Regions from separate parts of the Alteromonas sp. AWJ4_197 genome, predicted to be linked through region 1. Evidence: predicted binding sites of a transcription regulator. Region 1 holds the regulator's gene; the other holds the start of a gene.
The links. Region 1 encodes sigma-54, which starts transcription at its own class of promoters, with help from an activator protein. Its sites were predicted from a motif close to GTTGGCACGNNNNTNGNNT; they were not measured.
Positions count from the first base shown of each region.

Region 1 (7,613 bases):
GATGACCTGATCCAGCTGGAAGACAATGTGCTGATAAAAAGCCTGAACCCTGAAGAGTTTATCCAGACCATCACAACCAATTTTATTAAGGTGAATCTGGATGACAAAACCATGACTTCAGACCAGCCGGTAGATATACGCGGTGTACAGACCATCATTAAAAGTAACGGTTTCAATGCAAACCTGCGTACCCAACAATATGAGTTAATTGATCATGTGCAGACAATTTATTCCCCGGGCAGTTAGCCTTTTCGCAGCAATAGCGCTGCTTGCTGCTGCCGGTGAGGCAATGGCCGGCTCCGGTGATTTTGAAAAGCCTATTACCGTGGATGCTAAGTCACAGTTTATTGACGGTAAAAAGAAGAAATCGGTTTTTAAAGACGATGTGAAGATTACCCAGGGTTCACTCATCATTGCCGCAGATGAAGTTGAAGCCATCGCCAGTGAAGGCGAAGGGAAAGAGGTTTTTATTGCCCGCGGAAAACCAGCCACTTATTCTCAAACGCTGGATGACGGCGCAAAAGTAAAAGCCAGCGCAAATGAAATTCGCTACGAAGTAGCCAAACAACTCATTTCCTTGCAAGGTGATGCGAAAATCCAGCAAGATACCAGCATGGTCCAGGGAGATAGTATCACCTATGACATGTCAAAAGAGCAACTTCTGGCAACCGGCGGTGAAAGTAACAGCAACGGCCGGGTAACCACGGTTTTCCGTCCTGACACAGTTAAAGAGCTGAAGGAAGAGAACAAGACTTCAGACAGCAACGAAAACGAGGGTAACTGAGTTACATGGCAACCCTGAGTGCGACTCACCTGGCAAAGTCGTATAAATCACGCCAGGTCGTCCGTGACGTTAGTTTATCGGTTTCTACCGGACAGATAGTAGGTCTGCTGGGTCCTAACGGTGCAGGTAAAACCACAACGTTTTACATGATTGTCGGTCTTGTGCCGCTGGACAAAGGCAAAATCCTCATTGATGAGCAGGAGCTGACGCACCAGCCAATGCACGAACGTGCCCGCCGGGGAATTGGCTATTTACCCCAGGAGGCATCCATTTTCCGCAAGCTGACCGTACATGAAAACATCATGGCGATATTACAGACGCGTAAAGACTTAAAAAGTCATCAACGTGAACAGGAAGCGGATGCACTACTTGATGAATTTAATATTAACCATATACGTAATAGTACAGGTATGAGTTTGTCGGGTGGCGAACGCCGCCGGGTTGAAATTGCCCGCGCACTGGCAGCCAATCCGCAATTTATTTTGCTCGATGAACCCTTCGCCGGAGTTGACCCGATTTCGGTTAATGATATAAAGAAGATCATTCAGCACTTACGGGACAGAGGTATCGGTATCCTCATCACCGACCACAATGTCAGGGAAACCCTTGATGTGTGTGAAGAGGCCTATATCGTCAGTCATGGAGAACTGATTGCTCAGGGCACCGCAGAACAGGTATTAAGTAATCAAAAAGTTCGTGATGTATACCTTGGTGAGCAATTCAGGCTATAGTTAAGATATCGGGATGAGCATTTAGCGGAGATTTCGCCACCGGCACTCACACCGCTACAACCGGATGTCCTTTTTAGAGTTTATATAAGACGTAGATGAAACCATCTTTACAGTTAAAATTTAGCCAACAACTGACAATGACGCCTCAGCTTCAGCAGGCGATCAAGCTATTGCAGTTGTCTACGCTGGACTTACAACAAGAAATTCAGGAAGCCCTCGACTCTAATCCTTTGCTGGAAGTCGACGACAGCTCCGACAACGATGTAATTGAGAAAAATAACATCGATAATGATGACAGCATGCAAGAGTCTGCATCAGCCTCATCTTCTGACAGTATGGATACCGGTGAAGCACTGGAAAAGAATGATTTACCGGACGAGCTGCCCATCGACAGTACCTGGGATGAGTACATTTCTGCGTCTTCTGCACCCGCGCCCGGCCCTTCCGGTGGCGACGATGAACAAATCTTTCAGGGTGAAACCACCGAAAATATTCAGGACCATCTGCTGTGGCAAATGCGTCTGACACCTTTTTCTGACACAGACCGCGCCATCGCACTGGCGATCATCGATTCTATTGATGAGTCCGGCTATCTCACGGTTACCGTTGACGACATTTTGCAAAGCGTTAACAGTGAAGATATGGAAGAGCCCGTTGAAGAAGATGAAGTTGAGTGCGTACTTAAACGTATTCAGCTTTTTGATCCTCTCGGTTCCGGCTCCCGCACACCGCAGGAGTGCTTGTTAGTTCAGCTGGCGCAATTTGCACCGGAAACACCGTGGCTGGAAGAAGCCAAACTACTGCTCAGAGAGCATTCCGATCTGTTAGGCAGTAAAGATTACCGTACGTTAATGCGTAAAACCCGCCTGAAAGAAGATCAGTTACGGGAAGCGATGCGTTTGCTGCAAACGCTTAATCCCCGTCCGGGCAGTGCATTAATTACGAAAGAACCCGAATATGTCATTCCGGATGTATCGGTTGCGAAGAAAAATGGCCGTTGGGTTGTAGAATTAAACCCCGACAGCCTGCCTAAGCTCAGTGTTAATCAGCAGTATGCTGCAATGAGCCGTAAAGCAAGAAACAGCAGTGATTCACAATTTATCCGCTCTCACATGCAGGAAGCAAAATGGTTTATTAAGAGCCTTGAGAGCCGGAACGATACGCTGCTGAAAGTAGCAAATTGTATTGTTCAGCAACAGATGGGCTTTTTTGAGCATGGCCCTGAAATGATGAAACCAATGGTGCTGAATGATGTCGCAGAAATGGTAGATATGCACGAATCTACTATTTCCAGGGTAACAACGCAGAAGTACATGCACACGCCCCGTGGTATTTTCGAGTTGAAGTATTTCTTCTCCAGCCACGTTGCCACTGAATCAGGTGGTGAGTGTTCATCTACAGCGATTCGCGCCCTGATTAAGAAGCTGGTTGCCGCTGAAAAGCCAAGCAAGCCACTGAGTGACAGCAAGATTGCTTCGTTGTTGGCCGATCAAGGCATTATGGTTGCCCGGCGAACAATAGCAAAGTACCGGGAATCCTTGTCGATCCCGCCGTCTAACCAACGCAAAAGCCTTATCTAACTTAAGGCTGCTCAAAATAAGGAAGACGAAATATGCAAATCAACCTTTCTGGTCATCACATTGAGATCACTGATTCTTTGCGTAATTATGTCGATACTAAGTTCAGCAAACTGGAACGTCATTTTGACCACATATCAAATGTGCACGTTATTTTAAATGTTGAAAAGCTTAGCCAAAAAGCAGAAGCAACGGTTCATCTTAGCGGCGCGGAAGTCTTCGCCTCTTCCGAAAATCAGGACATGTATGCTGCCATTGACAGCATGGTCGATAAGCTCGACAGGCAGGTCCTGAAACACAAGGAAAAGCTTAAAAAGCACTAATTGAATTCATGGATATACAAGCCATAGTCAGCCTGGACCGCACCGAGTGTGCGGTCCAGTGCAATAGCAAAAAACGCATTCTCGAAATCATCAGCGGGATTGCAGCTAAAAATAACCCCGATGTTGATGAAGCCACCGTGTTAAGTAGCCTGCTGGCCCGTGAGCGAATGGGCAGCACAGGTATAGGTAACGGCATTGCCCTCCCCCACGGTCGCCTGGCCGGACTGGAAAATGTCATCGCCATCGTAGTTACCAGCACACCCGCCATCGATTTTGATGCTATCGACAACAAACCTGTGGATATTTTCTTTACTCTGCTTGTCCCTCAGGAACAAACCGAAGGACATTTACAAACTCTGGCCATGGTTGCCGGAAAACTCAGCGATAAAGAAACCATAAAAACTATCCGCAAAGCTCAGACAAGTGATGATATTATTCGCGCATTACAGTAACTTAGTGTAATACGCACCGACAACACGTGACTTCAGGAGAAACGGCGTGAAGTTAATCATCATCAGCGGACGTTCCGGTTCAGGAAAATCAGTAGCACTTCGTGCCCTTGAGGATCTGGGGTACTACTGCGTCGATAATATTCCGGTTAATCTGTTACCAGCCCTGACACACACTGTCGCCGATGAATACGAGCAGGTAGCTGTGAGTATTGATGTCAGAAACTTGCCTAAAGAGCCTTCTGAGCTGGTTGAAATTCTCGACTACCTGCCGGAGTCATGGACTGTCACCATCGTATATATTGACGCAAGTGACGATATGCTGGTGCGCCGGTTCAGCGAAACCCGGCGGTTACATCCGCTGGCCAAACTGAATAAGTCATTGTCAGATGCCATCCAGACAGAACGTGAACTGCTGGCGCCTGTAGCGGAAAGAGCGGATTTGAATATTGATACCGACTCTCTGAGCATCCACCAGCTGGCAGAATTAATCCGCGAGCGTATCCTCGGTAAGAAAAGCTCACGACTTGTTCTGGTATTTGAATCATTCGGCTTTAAACACGGTATTCCCAAAGATGCAGACTATGTGTTTGACGCCCGTTTTCTGCCAAACCCTCACTGGGAGCCGGATTTAAAACACCTGACAGGCCTGGATACACCGGTTCAGGTTTTCCTCAGTTCCCAGCCTATAGTGACCAAATTTATCTGGCAGATTCAGAACCTCATCACGACCTGGTTGCCACACCTTGAACGGAACAACCGCAGTTATGTGACAGTCGCTATCGGATGTACAGGCGGACAGCACCGTTCAGTTTATGTAGCGGAATCACTGGCGAAAAACTTCCGGGAATCTCATCCTGATGTCCAGATCCGCCACAGGGAGCAAAGTAAATAATGCGCATAGAGAAATCTCTGACTATTGTTAATAAACTGGGCCTGCATGCCAGAGCTGCAACGCAGTTGGTGCAACTGGCGAATCAGTTTGATGCCGAAGTTATTTTACAAAAAGGCGATAAGCAGGCTAATGCCAATAGTGTGCTGGGACTGATGATGATGGAAAGTCATCAGGGGGAACAGGTTACTGTGATCTCTGAAGGTCCGGATGCTGAAGCTGCAATGGATGCCGTCGAGGCATTAATTGCAGGCAGATTTAACGAAGATGAATAGCGCCGGCACACCACTGAGTGTGCAGTGCCGGCGAAGGCTTAAAGGCAATCCCGTTGAAACGTTTCATCAGTTTAATCATCTTTTTGACAGTGATGGCTTCTCAAAGCTCAGTATGGTGTGCTGAGCACAGAAAAAGTCTGATAACCGGTGGTACGGCCTGGCCTCCTTATCTGTACATAACAGACAATAATGAGCCGGCCGGTGAAGACTACCAATTGTTGAAGTCGGTTTTAGGCAAGCTGGATTATGCACTGGAAAGCCAGATCCTGCCTGAAAGACGGGTCACTCAGCAAATAGAACTGGGGCAAATTGATGTAGTTACAGGTGCAGCTTTCACACCGGCGAGAGCACTGAAAAACTATTTTTCTGTTCCTTACCGCAAAGAAACCATCAGCTTTGCCTTTCATCCTTCCCATCATGACGAATATGCCGGCAAATCTCTTGAAACCTTACTAAGGGAAGGCAAAACCCTGGCGTTAAATACCGGCGGATGGTATGGCGACTGGTTTAATGAAACAGTCACTGAGCAGTACAGCGCGCAGCTTATTCATCTGGATTCCATTAACCGGCGGTTACAGTTTCTGAACAGAGGCCGTGTCGATTTGGTGCTGGACGATATCAGAGTGATTAGCTTTAATGCTGAACTGCTGCATCTCGAACTGGAAATCAGTGATAATCCCGTGAACGTGCAGGACGTCCACTTCATGTTCAGTAAACAATCTGTGGACCCGGGCTTCATCGATAAATTCAATCACGTCCTGTCTGGCTATGTTAAAGACCCGGATCCTGCGAGCTGAGCCTTCAACCTCACACCTTATTCTGCTGCCGTATTATCCCTGACATTTTTTTGCACCGTTATCGCGGCAAACAAACTCAGGACGAATGCCATTCCATAGAATCCTTTTTCACTCAGCAACAGGTTGGCGTTTACCAGACCAATCACTAACAGTGCAATAGCAGCACCAAGGCCAAACCAGCACAACATCAGATATATTTTCGTTGTCTGTATGCCTTCCATTTTGTCCCGCACTGTTTTTTGAACAGACACAGCAGCAAACAGTCCAAACAGAAATACAGCAAAGTAGTAGCCTTTTTCATTGAGTGGCATATCGGCATTCAGGAGTCCGGTTATGTAAGCGGCAAATCCTGTCAGCAGTGCAATAACAGAAGCAATAAAAAAGGCTTTCGTAGGTTTATTTGCGTTCATGATGATCTCCGTTTTGTATCAGTGACTGGCATACAGCACGGTTTGATGTGCCACCAGTTGATTGTTTTCCAGATAATTAGCAATAGTGGTGAACGTAGCGGTTTGTATCGCGCCCGGATGGTCGCTTAACGACACGCCGCTGCTCACCCAACTGCCTAGCCGCAACTTCATTTTGTTAACCTTCACCGGCTGTGCTTTAAACCATGCCTGCGTATTGTTTTTAAGGCGATGACTGTCAGTGGTGTCGTAAATAGCAGCATTCAGCACATCAAGGGTGTACTCAGTGCAATTTTGCTTTCCTTCCGTAAACGGACTCGCAATAACGGAATAGGCCGGTTCGTGCAGCAATTTCGCTTTGTCCTGCGCATACAAGGCAACGATTTTCTGCTGCACTTCCCAATCGGGAATAATTATGCCGGTTTTTAACTCCGTTGCTCCCCAAAAGAAATCCACCGGATAATCCGTTTTCAGTACGCTTGTACCCGGCTTATCTGCCAGCTGATATAAATTGTGTATTGCATACCCCTGCTCTACCGTGCCGTCATCCAGCGTAATATCGGAATACAGTGCAATTGCCGTATGGGTAAATGAAATACCTTCAGGCAAGTCTTCAGGTGCCCGTCCAACCCGCGCAATAATGGCCGCATAGGCTCCCTGCTCAGCCAGGTAATGCTCAGTTTGCTTTGCAAACTTTATAATCGCCTCCGGCGCATACCGGCGGGGTGCTTCTTCCTGACTGCCGGCAAATACAGGCAACGCCAGACATGCAAGCATTGCTATCGCGGACCTCATTGAGCTTTCCCCTGTGTCACGATAGTCTGGTTTATCACCACATTAGGTGCCGGGTCTGCAGTAATCACCCGTTTTGTCACCGGTAAAGGTTTATTGCTTTTCTCAATGCTATGGTGAACGGAGTGCGCTGAATCTGCCGCAATCACTGCCACTCCCACACTTAACACGACCGGTGCAACCGATACCGCGCTGGCCACTGATGCTGTTGTTTGCACACTTTCCGTTGCTGCAAGCACACTGTGTTTACTTGCCTGACCGCTGTGTTGTATTGAATCGTCGGCCATTACGCCGCAACTCAGTGTCAGTATTGCTAAACCTGATATCAATCCATGTTTCATTTCCAGTTCCTCAGTAGTGACTGTGTATTCACAGTAGTCCGGAGAAGAACATTAATAAACTCAAATAATTGATGTAGACTATTTCAACACCAAAAGTATCACTTATTAATACTATGCAGCAGATTAAGCAACTCATCGGTACCCTGAAGCGCTGTTTGAAGCAGCGGGGTTTTACTTATAAATCTCTGGCGGAGCGCCTTGACCTGAGTGAGGCAAGCATTAAAAGATGTTTTGCACAGGAAGCC
Region 1 is NZ_JBSWWW010000006.1:110,136-117,748, forward strand. It holds gene lptC (LPS export ABC transporter periplasmic protein LptC) at 1-246, shown strand, start outside; gene lptA (lipopolysaccharide transport periplasmic protein LptA) at 215-784, shown strand; gene lptB (LPS export ABC transporter ATP-binding protein) at 790-1,515, shown strand; gene ACXAGC_RS14335 (RNA polymerase factor sigma-54) at 1,611-3,095, shown strand; gene hpf (ribosome hibernation promoting factor) at 3,128-3,415, shown strand; gene ptsN (PTS IIA-like nitrogen regulatory protein PtsN) at 3,424-3,867, shown strand; gene rapZ (RNase adapter RapZ) at 3,914-4,759, shown strand; gene ACXAGC_RS14355 (HPr family phosphocarrier protein) at 4,759-5,031, shown strand; gene ACXAGC_RS14360 (substrate-binding periplasmic protein) at 5,085-5,828, shown strand; gene yiaA (inner membrane protein YiaA) at 5,846-6,238, opposite strand; gene ACXAGC_RS14370 (DUF2145 domain-containing protein) at 6,257-7,030, opposite strand; gene ACXAGC_RS14375 (hypothetical protein) at 7,027-7,368, opposite strand; gene ACXAGC_RS14380 (helix-turn-helix domain-containing protein) at 7,482-7,613, shown strand, end outside.

Region 2 (7,613 bases), on a different contig from region 1:
AGGCCTGGATGCCATTACTCCGTTAGATACGTCTCAATGGGCTTTCATCCTGGGCGCACTTGCAGCGCTGTTGTTGTACACCGGAAAGTATAAATTAATTGAGTCAGTGCTGGTGTCACTGGTTGCCATCATGGCCCTGGTGTTTGTCATCACCCTGTTTTTTGCCGGGCCGGACTGGTCTGCCATGCTCAGTCAACTTCTTCATCCGCAACTTGATGCCGGCACGATTACCATGGTGCTGGCTCTTGTAGGTACCACTATCGTCCCGTACAACCTGTTCTTACATGCCAGCCTTGTGGCACAGCAGTACGGGAAAACAAACGACGATGCCGCTCTGAAGGCCTGCAGGAAGCAATCTGTGACTGCTATCGGATTCGGGGGCATTATTACGATGATTATCGTTGCCACCGCGATGACCGCGTTTTACGGACAGAGTGAGTCTCTTGATGCCGGTAATATGAGCCGTCAGCTTGCGCCGGTACTCGGGGATTATGCACAGTGGTTTTTTGCCGCCGGTTTGTTCGCTGCCGGTCTCACCAGCGCTATAACCGCCCCTCTGGCAGCATCCTACGCGGTGTGCGGTGCTTTGGGTAAACCAGCGGATATGACAGGCAGGTTATTTAAAGGTGTGTGGCTGGTGGTTATTCTGAGCGGCGTGATTATCGCCAGTATCGGCATTAAACCATTACTCGCCATCTTGTTCGCTCAGGCCACTAACGGGCTGCTTCTGCCCTTTATTGCGGTATTTTTATTAGCCGTTATGAACCGGCAATCACTGCCAGCCACATACAGAAACAGCACGTTCAGCAACCTCACCGGTGCTGCAATCGTGCTGTTTGTGGTATGTCTCGGGCTGTATAAAGTCGCCTCACTGTTTTTGTGAGGCGCAATATCAGCCGGCCGGCTGACTGATCAGGCTTTACCTGCCAGTCTGCCAAGCACATTGTTCAGCATGTTACGGCTGCAACCAAAGTTAATGCGGAAATGATCCGGCGCAAGGAAGTCAGCGCCGGGTGATGGTCCCACGCCCCGGCTTTCTGCCCATTTCTGCACATTCGCCACATCCAGCCCGCTTGCGTCTATCCATGCCAGAAATGTTGCCTGCGACTGATGCACTTTCAGACCGTCAATGGCATTCACCTGTTCAATCAGTGTTGCCTGGTTACCTTTCAGGTAGGTCAGCAATTCAGAATGCCACTGATCACATTGGGTAAAGGCCGCTTCAGTGGCCACCAGCCCCAACAGGTTTACCCACGGCATGTGACCGGCTGCGGACTGCACGAACTGCTGACGCAGCTGACGGTCAGGGATAATCGCAAATGAAGCACCCAGACCGGCCACGTTGAAGGTTTTACTGGCAGCCATCAGGGTAACGCTGACATCTTTCAGCGCTTCTACTCTGCCTGCCGGAATGTGTTTTACTGTTTCATCGAGGATCAAATCGCAGTGAATTTCATCACTGCACAATTTCACGTCGTTTTGCAGGCAAATCTCAGCAACACGATCAACCTCCTGCTGGCTCAGCACACTCCCCACAGGATTCATCGGGTTGCACAGAATCAGTAACTTACACTTTGGATCCGCGGCCTGGGTTTCCAGCTCAGCAAAATCCAGTGTGGGCCGGCCGTCTACGTCAACAGTACCGATATCGACACGCTCCATGCCGTTAATTTTCGGCGCAGCCAGCAACGGCGGATAATTGGGCGTTTGCACCATCACTTTATCACCAGGCTTACAATACGCTTTAATGGCAATGTTAAATGCCGGCACGACGCCCGGCGTCCATACCAGCCAGTCAGGATCAATAACCCAGTCGTGTTTGTCTTCAAGCCAGCGCTGAACAGCCTCAATAGCCGGCTTGTACTGCGCCGGCAATACATAACCCATGATGCCGTGATCAACACTGGAAGAGAGTGCATCCAGAATGGCGGGGGCGCAACGGAATTCCATATCGGCAACCCATGCCGGAATGATGTCCTGACCGGCGTATTTTTGCCATTTAAAAGAATAGGTATCCTGACGGGAAGGCGTATCGTCGAAATTGAAAGGCACGTGAGATTTTCCTGTGTTGCAGTGCTAAAAGAAAGTGCGAGAAGGCCCCTGCGGGCCATATCTCTATGCCTGTAACACTACAACGATTAACGGTCAGCTTCAATCCACCAGTTGCTTAACTTTCTGCACCAGGTTTTCTGATGTGAACGGTTTGGCAAGAAACTGGGTGGCCCCGCCTTTTTTCGCTGCGATTACCGTGTCACGTGTGGCATCAGCCGTCAGTAAGATGAAAGGGGTTTTCAGCCCAGCTTCACGGCACGCTTTCAGCAACGTTAAACCGTCGTATTGGGGCATGTTCTGATCACTGATGATCAAAGACAAATTATCCTGCGGCTGGTTGACTAAAAAGTCATGCGCCATTTCACTCCGGCTGAAAGCAAACACATTGGCACCCAACTCCTCTTCCAGTGCATAGGTCACAATGTCTAACGTTATCGTATCATCATCTATCACTGCGATGGTGTATTCAGCCACACTTTACTCCTTAACAGCATGCTACAGCAGCTCTGAACTATTTCTCTTTCCGGACATTCCGGCACTCAGTGTACACACATACATTGCCGGCTCCGGCGCAACATGAAGAATAAGTCTTATTCACCGGGATTGAAACAATACTTCAGGCGAAAAAAAAGCGTCCATCAGGACGCTTTTTCAAAAATACTCAGTACTTATTTCGCACGACCGGCACGTTTACGGTCGTTTTCAGTCAGCAGCTTCTTACGAATACGGATGCTTACCGGCGTAACTTCTACCAGTTCATCGTCATCGATAAATTCCAGCGCCTGTTCCAATGACATTTTCACAGGTGGAACCAGAGTTTGCGCTTCATCAGTACCTGATGCACGCACGTTTGTCAGTTGCTTACCTTTCAGGGCGTTTACTGTCAGGTCATTGTCACGGCTGTGAATACCGATGATCATACCTTCGTAAACTTCAACACCGTGTCCGATGAACAGACGACCACGTTCCTGCAGGTTAAACAGGGCGTTTGTCAGTGCTTTACCCATTGCATTGGCAATCAGTACACCATTCTTACGCTTACCGATAGTACCGCCTTTGTGCGGACCGTAATGGTCGAACGTGTGGTACAACAGACCTGAACCGGAAGTCAGCGTCATGAACTCAGTCTGGAAACCAATCAGACCACGGCTTGGAATGATGAAGTCCATACGGATACGGCCTTTGCCATCCGGGTTCATGTCACGCATTTCTGCTTTACGCAGACCAAGCTGTTCCATGATTGAACCCTGGTGCTCGTCTTCACAGTCGATAGTCAGTGTTTCAAACGGTTCTTGCAGCTCGCCGTCAACTTCTTTCAGGATTACTTCCGGACGTGATACCGCCAGCTCGTAACCTTCACGACGCATATTTTCAATCAGGATACCTAAGTGCAGTTCACCACGGCCTGATACGCGGAATTTATCCGGGTCAGCGGTTTCTTCAACGCGCAGTGCCACGTTATGTACCAGCTCGTCCTGCAGACGCTCAAGGATGTTACGTGAAGTCACGTACTTACCTTCTTTACCGGCAAACGGAGATGTGTTTACCTGGAACGTCATGGTTACTGTTGGTTCGTCAACCGTCAGCGGAGGCAAGGCTTCTACTGTATTAACGTCACACACAGTATCAGAAATTTTCAGTTCGCCCAGACCAGTAATCGCGATGATGTCACCTGCGCTTGCAGAGTCGACTTCATGACGCTCAAGACCTAAGTAACCCAGTACCTGACCCACTTTACCGTTGCGCTTCTTACCATCAGCACCAACAACAGTAACCTGCTGGTTCATCTTCACGCTACCGCGCTTAACACGACCAACACCGATTACGCCAACATATGAGTTGTAGTCCAGCTGAGAGATCTGCATCTGGAATGCACCGGCAGGGTCTGCATTTGGCGCTTCAACCTGATCCACGATTAACTGGAACAGTGGCGTCATGTCTTCGCCTTTGGTGTCTGCATCCATTGATGCCCAGCCATTCAGTGCTGATGCATAGATAACCTGGAAGTCTAACTGCTCATCAGTCGCACCTAAGTTATCGAACAGGTCAAAAACCTGATCCATTACCCAGTCAGGACGTGCACCCGGCTTGTCAATTTTATTGATTACTACGATTGGCTTCAGACCCTGAGCAAACGCTTTTTGCGTTACGAAACGGGTTTGCGGCATAGGACCTTCCTGCGCATCAACCAGCAGCAGTACACAGTCAGCCATCGACATTACACGCTCTACCTCACCACCGAAGTCGGCGTGTCCCGGGGTGTCTACGATGTTGATGCGGTAGTCATTCCAGTTAATGGCGGTGTTTTTCGCCAGAATGGTAATACCACGCTCTTTCTCGATGTCGTTAGAGTCCATTACCCGTTCCTGGGCTTCGCCACGGCTTTCCAGCGTACCGGATTGCTGTAACAGTTTGTCAACCAGAGTCGTTTTACCATGGTCAACGTGCGCGATAATCGCGATATTGCGTAATTTATTAATATCAGTGGTCATTGGGTCAAAGCCTTGGAAATCAGCGTTGCAGATGTAAGAAAAACATCAGGCAGATTTGATTGCTAAAACGGAATAGTAAAATGTGCGCGGATTGTACAGAAATTCCTTTCGCTTTGCGCATCTTTTTTTATTTTTCTTTGTGACACTTTTCTGGATTATGTGCGGATCTAATTTATTCCAATGTTTTATCAATGATCCTACTAGTATCCGGGTTTGCTTTGTTCTAGTCTAAGCATCAGTTCTTATCTTCATATACTGCAATTTCTGCATTGTCACAGCCTTTATTCTTCTGCTCCGGTTCGAATCATTCCGGTACGGATAAATCACGGCTTAATAATGTTCAGCAGTCCGATAGAACCCGATGAATCAAAACACCCTTGCGCACCAAAATAGAGCTTCACCGCACCATCATAGTGCACTTGCGTTTGTGGATTTTTGTGCTACTGCCTGCTAAGCCGCGTTTTACCGTCTTCATGTAAGTGGCATGAAAATAGCTTTAATGATTCTCAATTATTTTGGAGTGAAATTGTTCATTCCACGTTTATTCTAATAAATCCGGAGGACACGATGTCAATAGAAAAGGCATTAGAGCTGATCAAAGAAAGCGAAGCTAAATTTGTAGACTTACGCTTTACCGACACAAAAGGTAAGGAGCAACACGTATCGATCCCTGCAGGTCTGGTCGATGACGAGTTCTTTGAAGAAGGTAAGATGTTTGATGGTTCTTCAATTTCTGGTTGGAAACACATCAACGAATCAGACATGATCCTGATGCCAGACGCAGCATCTTGCGTTGTTGACCCGTTCGCAGAAGAAACTCAGGTAAACATCCGTTGTGACATCGTTGAGCCGTCTACCCTGGAAGGCTACGACCGTGACCCTCGCTCTGTTGCACGTCGTGCAGAAGAGTTCCTGAAGTCTACTGGTATCGGTGACACTGCTTTCTTCGGTCCAGAGCCAGAATTCTTCCTGTTTGACGATGTGAAATTCCACACTGACATGGCGGGTTCTTTCTTCAAGATCGATTCTTCTGAAGCAAAATGGAACTCCGGTGCAGAATTCGAAGGCGGTAATCTTGCTCACCGTCCTGGCGTAAAAGGCGGTTACTTCCCGGTTCCACCAGTAGACTCAGCACACGACATCCGTGGCGCAATGTGTCTGGTTATGGAAGAAATGGGTCTGGTCGTTGAAGCTCACCACCACGAAGTAGCAACTGCTGGTCAGAACGAAATCGCTTGTGCTTTCAACACGCTGGTTAAGAAAGCTGACGAAGTTCAAATCTATAAGTATGTTGTACACAACGTTGCAAATGCATACGGTCAGTCTGCGACATTCATGCCTAAGCCTCTGGTTGGTGACAACGGTTCTGGTATGCACGTTCACCAGTCTATCGCTAAAGATGGCAAAAACATCTTCGCAGGCGACAAGTACGCTGGTATGTCTGAAGAAGCGCTGTACTACATCGGCGGTATCATCAAGCACGCCCGTGCAATCAACGCATTCACTAACGCTTCTACTAACTCGTACAAGCGTCTGGTACCAGGCTTTGAAGCACCGGTTATGCTGGCTTACTCTGCACGTAACCGTTCTGCGTCAATCCGTATTCCTTACGTAACAAGCGATAAAGCGCGTCGTATCGAAGTACGTTTCCCTGACCCGACTGGTAACCCTTACCTGGGCTTCACTGCTATGTTAATGGCGGGTATCGACGGTATCATCAACAAGATTCACCCTGGTGACTCTATGGATAAAGACCTGTACGACTTACCACCAGAAGAAGCAGCAGAAATCCCAACTGTTGCCAGCTCACTGGAAATGGCTCTGGAAGCGCTGGACAACGACCGTGACTTCCTGAAAGCCGGTGGCGTTATGACTGATGACATGATCGATGCATACATCGGTCTGAAGTCTGAAGAAGTAACGACTCTGAACATGTCTACTCACCCTGTTGAGTTCGACATGTACTACAGCGTATAAGCCATTCGCTGATTTGATTTGAAAAAGCCCGCATCTGCGGGCTTTTTTTCGTCCCGGCTTTTGCTAGACTGAGAATTCTTTCGTTGTGAAAATGGTGTCCGATGATACTTCGCATTTTGCTTGTCACCGCTTTATTCGTGCCTTCAGTACAGTCACAAACAATTTATAAAGTCGTGAAAGAAGACGGTACCGTTCTGTATACAGACGTGCCACAGGACGGCGCAGAGACCCTTGAGTTCGAAGCCAATACCAGTAATGTTGCAGACAGCCCCGACATCAAAGCCACGCAACAGACGCAATCCCGCGACAAACAGCCCAACTATAAAGTATCCATTTCCTCTCCGGAACCGGAAGCCACAATCCGCAATAACAACGGTCAGTTTTCTATAACAGCCGCTACCACCCCGGCCTTCCGTGGCCGTTACCGCCTTACTTTCGACGGCCAGCCAACCCGCATCAACAGTAGCGGTAAGTTTAACCTCGCCGGCATTGACCGTGGCGCCCACACTTATCATATAGACATAATTGATAATAAGGGCAAGACTCTTGCATCATCTCCTCAGCAAACACTTTATTTGCATCAGGCATCAGTGTTTATCAATAACAATTAGCGTTCTTTGGTGGCGCAGCCAGCGCACCATGCGGGTTCATCAGAAAATTTTATTTTGGTGCAATCAACACCGTTTGAACGCGTTAAACTATAATGCACTATAAAAGTGCAAATGAGGAATACTCGGCATGCAAGCCACCGAGTTTGAAACAAACCATTTATTGAACAACCTGAACACAGCGTTGGTAATGGTCAACGAACGATTGCAAATCGTTTATGCCAATCACGCAGGGGAAGCGTTGTTCGAAACTGGGGTGAAGCAGCTCTCCGGACACAAGCTATCGGACTTTTTTGTGCCGAACGCCATCAATGATGCCCGTTTGCGGGCGGCAATTCGTCATGGCGAAGACTTTACTGAAAACGATTTACGTCTGTGCTTCAAAGACGGGCGTTGTGTATTGTCTGATCTCACTGTCACTAACCTGAATACCGATGACGGCCCTAAACTGATGTTTGAGGTGCGCCGTATCGACCAGCAACGC
Region 2 is NZ_JBSWWW010000002.1:516,224-523,836, forward strand. It holds gene ACXAGC_RS05680 (Nramp family divalent metal transporter) at 1-883, shown strand, start outside; gene ACXAGC_RS05685 (MalY/PatB family protein) at 913-2,052, opposite strand; gene ACXAGC_RS05690 (response regulator) at 2,152-2,526, opposite strand; gene typA (translational GTPase TypA) at 2,721-4,544, opposite strand; gene glnA (glutamate--ammonia ligase) at 5,112-6,521, shown strand; gene ACXAGC_RS05705 (DUF4124 domain-containing protein) at 6,623-7,132, shown strand; gene glnL (nitrogen regulation protein NR(II)) at 7,260-7,613, shown strand, end outside.
Region 2: glnA (glutamate--ammonia ligase) is a predicted target of sigma-54. The motif match lies at 5,023-5,041, and genes of this name have one in related genera.